Regions from separate parts of the Microbacterium sp. MM2322 genome, predicted to be linked through region 3. Evidence: predicted binding sites of a transcription regulator. Region 3 holds the regulator's gene; each other region holds the start of a gene.
What was found. Region 3 encodes HrcA, which represses chaperone genes, less so after heat shock. Its sites were predicted from a motif close to TTNGCACTCGNNNNNNNCGAGTGCNAA; they were not measured.

Region 1 (3,275 bases), 760 kb from region 3:
GCGGGGTACCGACGTACGAGGTGTCGAGCGGTTCGAAAGTGCCGTCGTCGAAGCCCACCGCGAAGGTGAGCGACTCGTTCGGTCCCACGTCGGACTGTCGCGCGGTCACCGTCGCCCCCGACGAGGTCTCGGTGAGATCGATCGCGTCGCAGGCGGTGTCGCTCCCGAACCGTCCGGCGTAGCAGGCGACGTCGCCGGCGGCATCCGCCACCGCCCCATCGAGGTGCAACCGCGCCGTCACCTCGCCGAACGGCTGCTGCGAGTCGAAGCCGTTCACGTCCCAGTAGAGCTCGAGCCCGGTGTCGGGGAACTCGCGCGTCACGTTGTCGAGCGTGTAGGTCAAGACGAACGTCTGCCGGCCGTGCACGTAATCCTCGGATCGGGCCGTGACGACCAACCCGTCCTCGCCGTCGTCGGTCTCCACGACTTCCCACGGCTCGCCGTCCGCATCGACCGCGGACTCGAACGACGGGCGCAGCGGCTGCCCGTCGTACTCGTCCGGGATGACGCGACGGATGCCGCGGTTCTGATCGCTGTCGGGGAACACCGCGACGAACTCCTCGACCACCCGCATCCGGCTTGTGCCGTCCTCGGCGCGGGTCAGGGTGTAGTCGACCTCGAGGCTGTCGAAGGTGAAGTCCTCGACGTCTGCCGACGCCGCCTGGGGCGCCGCGAGGACCCCGGCGAGCGCGAGGATCGCGACGACGATGAACCGGGCACGTCTGCGGAGCGATGAGTTCACGCGATCGACCCTATGCGCGGGGATACAGTGGACGCCATGACCGACCGACGCCTCGCCATCGCCGCCTGGGAGAGCCTCTTCCGCGCGCAGCACGAGGTGATGGCCGAGATCTCCCGGGACTTCGACGACGACGACCTCTCGGGCGCCGAGTACGACGTCCTCCTCACCGTGACCCGCTGCGCCGAGCACACCGCGCGACTGCGCGACGTGACCGCCAACATGCTGATCAGCCAACCCAGCGTCTCGCGACTGGTCGATCGAATGGTCGCGCGCGGTCTCGTGTCGAAGTGCCCCGACCCGCAGGACGGGCGCGGCGCCATCCTCCGCGCCACCGAGAAGGGCGCCTCGGCCTTCCGCCGCGTGGCGACCGTGCACGGCCGCACCATCGCCGAGCGGATGTCGGTGCTCACCGACGAAGAATTGGCGCAGCTCGAGCAGCTCACTGCACGCCTGCGCGGCGTCTGACCGCACGAGAATCGCCCCGCATCCGAGACGGGATGCGGGGCGATTCTCGTTATAGCGGGAGCGCTGTGCCGGTCACTGGTCGATCGGCTGCGGGTGCTCGCTCTCGCCGGCCGTGATGGTCGGGGACGATCCGTCGGCGACCACCTGGACCTTGCGGGGCTTGGCCTTCTCGCTCACCGGGATGGTGACGGTCAGCACGCCGTTGTTGTAGGTCGCGGTGATCGACTCGGTGTCGATGCCCTGGCCGAGGTTCAGCTGGCGGAGGAAGCTCGCGGTCTCGCGCTCGCGCGTGATCCACTTGACCCCCTCGCCGGAGCCGAGCGTGCGCTCCGCGCGGATGGTGAGCAGCTGACCGTCCACGTCGATGTCGACCGAGCCCGGATCGATGCCCGGCAGGTCGGCGTTGAGGACGTAGTGGTCGCCGTCGCGGTACAGATCCATCGGCATCCGTCGCGGACCGCGGCGCGTGTCGAAGAGGGTCGACGCGAGGCGGTCGATGTCACGGAACGGGTCGTAGGTTGCCATGATTCTCTCCTTCGGTGTGGTGGTTCAAAGTTGAGCCTTATCGGCTCAAGTAGCTTCAGATTAGCACTCGACCCCCACGAGTGCCAACGATTCGCGGAGGGCGAACGACCCTTCGGAACCTGCCCGTAGGCTGACGACATGAGCGCCCACGAGATCGCCCCCGAGCCCGCTGACCCGTTCCTCTGGCTGGAGGAGATCGACGGCTCCGCCGCCCGCGACTGGGCCGCGGAGCGGACAGCCGAGACCGAGGCGGCGTTCGCCGGCGATACCCGGACGGCGCTCGAGACACGGCTGACCGGCATCCTGCAGGACCCCGACCGACTCGTCGTCCCGAGTCGCCACGGCGACCTGATGTACGACCTGTGGCGGGATGCCGAGAACCCCCGCGGCCTCTGGCGTCGCACCTCGCGCGCCTCCTTCGCGGCGGGCACCCCGACGTGGGAGGTCCTGCTCGACATCGACGCCCTCGGCCGCGAAGAGGGCACGGCCTGGGCGTTCGCGGGCGCAGCCCACGGTCCCGCCGGCACCGGCCGCGCGCTCGTGCGACTGAGCCCCGACGGTGGCGACGCCGCCGTGGTGCGCGAGTTCGACCTCGACGCGCGCCGCTTCGTCGACGACACCCCGTTCACCCTCGACGCCGAGAAGACCATGATCGCGTGGGTCGACCGCGACACCCTGCTCGTCGCCACCCCCCTGCACGGCGGCGGCGTGACCGACTCGGGCTACCCGATCAGCGCCCGCGCATGGCGCCGGGGCGAACCCCTCGAGGACGCGCCGCCCATCGTGACGGGTGTCGCGTCGGACGTCGGCGTGTTCACGCATGTCGACCACACCGGCGGCACGGCGACCCCGATGGTCGTCATCGCGCACGACTTCTTCCACTCCGAGTCGTGGGTCTGGGACGGCGGCGAGCCGCGCCTCCTCGCGGTACCGCAGGACGCGAACGTCGACGTGCACGGCGAGCTCGTCACGGTCCGCACGACGACCCCGTGGCAGATCGGCGACACGACGCATCCGTCGGGAACGCTCCTCATCGGCCCGCTCGAGACCGTCACGGAAGGCGATGGCTCGGGCCTCCGGGTGGCGTTCGCCCCGACCGACACCGCCGTCCTCGAGACGTGGACCTGGACGCGCAACCGACTCGTCCTGACGGTGCTGGACCGCGTGCAGAGCCGTCTCGTGTCGCTCGATCCCGACTCGCTCGTCGGTGTCGACATCGACCTGGGGCTCGGCGACGCCGATCTCTTCAGCGCGAACGTCGCCACCGCCGACGACGACGAGGACGACGAGCTGTGGGTGGTCGCCCGCGGATTCCTCACCCCGCCGACGTTGCTCGTCATCGAGCCGGGCAGCGACGCCCGCGTCGTCGATCGCAGCCGTGCGACCTTCGACAGCTCCGGCCTCGTTGCCGAACAGCACTGGGCGACCTCGGCCGACGGCACGCGCGTGCCCTACTTCGAGGTCGGTCCGCGCGAGCGCTCCGGCGCACTGCCGGTGTTGATGAACGGGTACGGCGGGTTCGAGCATGCGCTGACGCCCGAAT
Region 2 (3,275 bases), 1.2 Mb from region 3:
TGGATTATTCGCCGATCAGACTGACACAACGACAGCGTTATGTAGGGCCCCGCTGTCCCTGAGTGGGCTGACGCTGCTGTCGCGGGCAACAGTGATAGAACAGCCGCACCGGCGACAGCGAGAGCTGTAAGACGTGCAGATCGTTTGATGGACATGGATCGGACCCCCTGTGATCGGGTCGGCCGTCTGGCCGATTCTCCCGCACAGTCCAGCACACCGTGTTGCCGGGGCACATTAGAAGTTCTTCAAGCGGCATCCAGCCCGATTCAGACCGGGCCGGGAACGGATGTCACCGCACGGGCACGCTGGCGCCGCGAAATGACGAGCGAATCGACGGCGAAGACGGCGATGGCGATCCACACGAGACCGAACCCGATCCAGCGCTCGAAGGGCATCGGCTCGCCGAGGATGAGAACGCCCGTGAGGAACTGCATGATCGGCGCGATGAACTGCAGGATGCCGACGACGGTCAGGCTCGTGCGCCGCGCACCGGCGGAGAAGAACAGGAGCGGGATGGCGGTGACCGCACCCGCCAGCAGAAGGAGCACGGTGTGCGGTGCGCCCTCGCGGCCCATCGTCAGGCCGGAAGCCACCCCGACGACGATGAGCTGGATGACGGCGATCGGAATGAGCCAGAAGGATTCGAGCGTGAGGCCACTGACGGCATCCACCGAGGGTCCGATGCGCTTCTTCACCAGTCCGTAGGTCGCGAAGCTGGCAGCGAGGCCGAGCGCGATCCACGGCACGGAGCCGACGGCGACGATGATGACGACGACCGCGAGGCCGGCGATGCCGACGGCGATCCACTGGGCGAGACGCAGTCGTTCCTTCAGCACGATGACACCGAGGAGGACGGTCGCGATCGGGTTGATGAAGTAGCCCAGGCTCGTCTCGACGACGTGGCCCGACAGCGTGCCGATCAGGAAGAGCTGCCAGTTGACGTAGATGAGGAGGCCCGCGAGGAGCGTCCACAGCATCAGTCGGCGGTCACGGAGGATGACGCGCATCCGCCCCCAGCCGCGCGTGATCGCGAGCAGCGCGACGCAGAAGACGAGGCTCAGCAGGATGCGCCAGCCGACGACCTCCCACGGGGTGGTGGGAGCGAGGCTGACGAAGTACAGCGGCAGGAACCCCCAGAGCACGTAGGCGCTGAACACGAAGATCCCGCCGAGGGAGCGTTCGCGGGCGGCCTGCTCGGGTGTCATGAGCACAAGCCTACGACGGTCATGACACCAACACGGCGCCGAAGACTGCCGACCTCCGCTCGGATCCTGCCAGCGCCGCGGGAAAGCCGAAGGGCCCGGATGCCGAAGCATCCGGGCCCTTCAGAAGGTGCTGAACGTCAGCGGACGACGACCGCCAGGACGTCGCGAGCCGACAGCACGAGGAACTCGTCAGCACCGAACTTCACCTCGGTGCCGCCGTACTTGCTGTACAGGACGCGGTCGCCGACGGCGACGTCGAGCGGAACACGGTTGCCGTTGTCGTCGATGCGACCGGGGCCAACGGCCACGACCTCGCCCTCCTGGGGCTTCTCCTTGGCAGTGTCAGGGATGACCAGGCCACTCGCGGTGGTCTGCTCGGCCTCGACCTGCTTGATGACGATGCGGTCTTCGAGCGGCTTGATGGAAACCGACACGGTCTACCTCTTTCTTGCTGGTGGGGTCCTGCTTCAAGACTCATCAGCACTCGGTTACCGAGAGTGCTAACGAAAGTCTAGGGCGCGGCTGGCACTCATGCAACGCGAGTGCCAACAGAGCTCCGGAGGTCGCAACGCCTAGGCTGGCCGGATGGAACAGGCCGAGCTGACCGCCCTCCTGACCCCGCAGGGATTGCGCATGGTGGACGAGGTCGGACCCCTGGCATCCACCGCCGAGGTCGCTGCCGCCGTCTCGCGCCTACGGGCCGCAGGCCACTCCCCCGACCTCGTGTCCGCGGTCGTCGGGCAGGCCCACCTGCGGGTGCGCGCGGCGAGCAAGTTCGGACCGTTCGCAGACCGCATGCTTTTCACCCGGGCAGGACTCGAGCAGGCGACACGACTCGAGGTCGCCGCGCGTCACGCGGGGCGGTTCCGGGATGCCGGGGCGCACCGCGTCGCAGATCTCGGCTGCGGCATCGGCGGCGACGCTCTGGGCCTGGCCGGCCTCGGACTCGACGTGCTCGCGGTCGACGCCGACGAGACGACGGCGGCCCTCGCGGCGTACAACCTCGCGCCGTTCGGCGACGCCATCACCGTGCGGCACGGCAGCGCGGAGGACACCGACCTCGACGGGTGGGATGCCGTCTGGCTCGACCCCGCCCGCCGCACCGCCGGGCACACCGAGACGACGCGCACCGCGCCCGGGGACTGGTCGCCGTCCCTGGACTGGGCGTTCACTCTGGCGGAGCGGATGCCGGTGGGCATCAAGCTCGGTCCCGGACTCGACCGCGGCATGATCCCCGACGGCGTCGAGGCGCAGTGGATCAGCGTCGACGGATCGACGATCGAGCTCGTCCTCTGGTCGGGATCGCTCCGGCGTGACGGCGTGCGCCGGTCTGCGCTCGTCATCCGTGGGGGCGCGGCTGCGGAGCTCACGTCGGCCGGTGACACAGAAGACGAGCCGGTCCGCGCGCTCGGCGCGTTCGTCCACGAACCGGAGGGCGCCGTCATCCGCGCTCGCCTCATCGGCGATGTGGCGCGGAGCCTCGACGCCGGGATGCTCGGCGGCGGCACGGCCTACCTCACGTCAGACACTCCGCTCACCAACCCGTTCGTCCAGTCGTTCCGCGTGCGCGAGGTGCTGCCGCTCAAGCCCGCTGCGATCAGCGCGGCGCTGCGGAAAGCCGATGTCGGCACCGTCGAGATCAAGAAGCGCGGCGTGGACGTGGACCCGGCGCAGTTCCGGAAGAAGCTCGCGCTGCGAGGGCCGGCATCCGCCACTCTCCTCCTGACCCGGATCGGCGAGGGGCGAGACGAGAAGCGGGTCGCCCTGCTCGCAGACCGGGTGTAGCCGGCGGGTTCAGCCGCGCGTCAGCCGACTGAGGCGAAAAAAGCGGGAGCCGCCTCATCGCACAATGCGGGGATATCGTGTTCCCAGGCGCCTGTTCTGAAGCCGGACACGCTAGGGCGTGTTGCTAAACCCTCGAGTGAGTGGCTGGAGCGATTGTTGATGGGTGTCGCGTGATGTGATTTCTGACGAAGTCTGGGCTGCGATCGGTTCGCTCTTCCCCCGTGCGAGGGCGACAGGTCGGCCGCCGGTGGACCGTCGTATGGTGGTGGAGGCGACGGCGTGGCG
Region 3 (3,275 bases):
CTGCGGCCGGCGCAGACGGTCTTCTTCGGCGGGGGCACGCCGACCCTGCTCCCCCCGGGGGATCTGGCCCGCATGCTCGACGGCGTCCGCGACACGTTCGGTCTCGCGGACGGCGCCGAGGTGACGGTCGAGGCGAACCCCGACACCCTCACCGAGGAGGTGGCGCGGACGCTCGCCGCGGCGGGCGTCACGCGTTTCTCGATCGGCATGCAGTCGTCGGTGCCGCACGTGCTGGCTGCACTCGACCGCACGCACGACCCGGCGAACATCGCGACGGCCGTCGCGGCGGCGCGCGGGGCCGGTCTCGCCGTCAGCCTCGACCTCATCTACGGTGCGCCGGGGGAGTCCCTCTGGGACTGGCGAACGTCGCTCGAGACGGCCACCGCGCTGGCGCCCGATCACATCTCGGCCTACGCGCTCATCGTCGAGGACGGCACCAAGCTCGAGCGTCAGATCCGCCGCGGCGAGGTCCCGGCACCCGATGACGACCTGCAAGCCGACATGTACGAGCTGGCCGACGAGCATCTCGCGGCAGCCGGTTACGGCTGGTACGAGGTCTCGAACTGGGCCACGAGCCCTGCGCAGCGGTCCCGCCACAACCTCTCCTACTGGCGGGGGCAGGACTGGTGGGGCTACGGGCCCGGCGCGCACAGTCACGTCGGCGGACTGCGGTGGTGGAACGTCAAGCACCCCGCCGCCTACGCACAGCGCCTGTCGCTGGGAGAGTCGCCGGCGGCCGGACGGGAGCGACCGGATGCCGAGGCCCGCCGCCTCGAGGTCATCCTGCTGCGATCGCGCATCGTCGACGGCGTCGCGGTCGACGAGGCGACGGCAGCCGGGCGGCGGAACGTGGCATCCCTCATCGCCGACGGACTCGTCGACGGTGCAGCGGCCGTGCGCGGGCGGGTCGTCCTCACCCGCCGCGGGAGGCTCTTGGCCGACGCCGTCGTCCGCGCGCTCACGGCGTGATCCGAGCAGATCGCGTCACGCACGGTAGAATTGGCACTCCAAGATCGAGAGTGCCAGCGGAGGAGGGGTGATGGTCTCGGAACGCGGTCTCCAGGTGTTGCGCGCAATCGTCCAGGACTACGTCGACACGCGCGAGCCGGTCGGCAGTAAAGCCATCGTCGATCGTCACCAGTTCGGCGTCTCTGCGGCGACGATCCGCAACGACATGGCGCTCCTCGAAGACGAAGAGCTCATCACCGCCCCGCACACGTCCTCGGGTCGGGTGCCCACGGACAAGGGCTACCGCGTCTTCGTCGATCACCTGGCAGACGTCCGCCCGCTCACGTCTGCGCAGCGCTCCGCGATCGGCTCGTTCCTCGAGGACACCGGCGACCTCGACGACCTCCTCGTGCGGACTGTGCGTTCCCTGACCCGCTTGACTGGGCAGGTCGCGATCGTGCAGTACCCCTCGTTCGCTCGTGCGAACGTCTCCCACATCGAAGTCGTCCACCTCGGCGGCACCCGCATCGTCATCATCGTCGTGACAGACACTGGACGCGTCTCGCAGCGCGTCGCCTTCCTCGCCAGCGAGCCCACGGACGACGAGGCGCAGCAGCTCAAAGTCGCGATGGCGGCGCTGCTCACCGGGAAGAGCGTCCGTGACGGGGCCGCGGCGATCGCCCGCATCCTCGAGCAGGACCTGCCCGTCCCGCGTGAGGAGAACCGCCGGATCGTGCTGCGCGCGATCGGCGAGGAGCTCGAGGAGTTCCGTCACGACCGCATGGTGATGGCGGGCTCAGCGACCCTCGCGCGACGCGAGTCCGACTTCCGGGGCAGCATCTACCCCCTTCTCGAGGCGATCGAGGAGCAGGTGACGCTTCTTCGGCTCATGGGGGAGATGGTCGCCGACGACCGGGGACTCGCGACCAGCATCGGGCGTGAGAACGAACCGTTCGGGCTGTCGGAGGCATCCATCGTCGCGGGCGACTACGACGCGGGCGGTTCGCAGGCACGCGTGGGCGTGCTCGGCCCCACCCGCATGGACTACCCCACGAATCTCGCGGCGGTTCGCGCCGTCGCGCACTATCTGACGCGTCTGCTCGAAGAAGACGAGAAGTCGCGCTGAACGAATCGGCCGGACGGCCGGAGAGGTGATTGTGGCTGACCACTACGAGGTCCTGGGTGTCGCGCGCGACGCGAGCCCGGAGGAGATCAAGAAGGCGTACCGGCGTCTGGCGCGCCAGCTGCACCCGGACGTGAACCCCGGTGAGGATGCATCCGAGCAGTTCAAGCTCGTGACGCACGCCTACGACGTGCTGAGCGACCCCGACCAGCGCCAGCGCTACGACATGGGCGGCGACGCGAACGCGTTCGGCGGCGGGGCGGGAGCCGGATTCGGCGGCTTCAGCGACATCTTCGAGAGCTTCTTCGGAGGCGGCGGCGGAACGCGCGCCGGGCGCCCGCGGTCGCGCCGCGAGCGGGGTCAGGATGCCCTCGTGCGCGTCGACCTCGACCTCGGGGACGTCGTCTTCGGCGTACACCGAGACATCGAGGTCGACACCGCGGTCCTCTGCGAGACCTGCCAGGGGTCGTGCTGCCAGCCGGGGACTCAGCCCGTCACATGCGACATCTGCCACGGTTCGGGCCAGATCCAGCGGACCGTCCGGAGCCTTCTCGGCAACGTCGTCACCTCGCAGCCGTGCACGACCTGTCAGGGATACGGCACGACGATCCCGTACCCGTGTTCGACGTGCCAGGGTCAGGGTCGCGTCCGCGCCCGCCGCACGGTGTCCATCGACATCCCCGCCGGTGTCGAGACGGGTCTGCGTCTGCAGCTTCCGGGCTCGGGCGAGGTCGGACCGGCCGGCGGCCCGAACGGTGACCTCTACCTCGAGGTCACGGTCGCGCCCCACGACGTCTTCAGCCGCGACGGCGACGATCTGCTCGCGACTCTCGAGGTGTCGATGACCGACGCGATCCTCGGAACGAGCGTCACGATCGATTCGCTCGACGGCGCGGTGGACCTCGACATTCGAGCCGGTGTGCAGGCCGGCGACGAACTCACCATCCGCGGCAGAGGGATCACCCCCCTCCGCGGTGACCAGCGCGGTGACCTCCGCGTCGGGGTGCAGGTAGTGACGCCCTCCCACCTCGACCCCAAGGCACGCGCCCTCGTGCAGGAGCTCGCGAAGCGCATGCGCCCCGCGCCGCCGCACCTGGCGGAGTTCCACCCGGGCCTGTTCTCCAAGCTCCGCGGCAAGTTCAAGCGCTGATCGTGGCGCTCCACTTCCTGATCGAGGATGCCGCCGGCTCCGGCCCGGGCGACG

Region 1: ABQ271_RS02730 (Hsp20/alpha crystallin family protein) is a predicted target of HrcA. The motif match lies at 1,793-1,819, and genes of this name have one in related genera.
Region 2: groES (co-chaperone GroES) is a predicted target of HrcA. The motif match lies at 1,728-1,754, and genes of this name have one in related genera.

What each region holds. Positions count from the first base shown of each region.
Region 1 covers NZ_OZ075067.1:562,916-566,190, reverse strand. Annotated here, with positions in the region: gene ABQ271_RS02740 (DUF2207 domain-containing protein) at 1-742, opposite strand, end outside; gene ABQ271_RS02735 (MarR family transcriptional regulator) at 779-1,207, shown strand; gene ABQ271_RS02730 (Hsp20/alpha crystallin family protein) at 1,280-1,732, opposite strand; gene ABQ271_RS02725 (prolyl oligopeptidase family serine peptidase) at 1,871-3,275, shown strand, end outside.
Region 2 covers NZ_OZ075067.1:2,492,652-2,495,926, forward strand. Annotated here, with positions in the region: gene rarD (EamA family transporter RarD) at 267-1,205, opposite strand; gene groES (co-chaperone GroES) at 1,343-1,639, opposite strand; gene ABQ271_RS12165 (class I SAM-dependent methyltransferase) at 1,791-2,990, shown strand.
Region 3 covers NZ_OZ075067.1:1,325,918-1,329,192, forward strand. Annotated here, with positions in the region: gene hemW (radical SAM family heme chaperone HemW) at 1-969, shown strand, start outside; gene hrcA (heat-inducible transcriptional repressor HrcA) at 1,040-2,074, shown strand; gene dnaJ (molecular chaperone DnaJ) at 2,106-3,221, shown strand; gene ABQ271_RS06460 (16S rRNA (uracil(1498)-N(3))-methyltransferase) at 3,224-3,275, shown strand, end outside.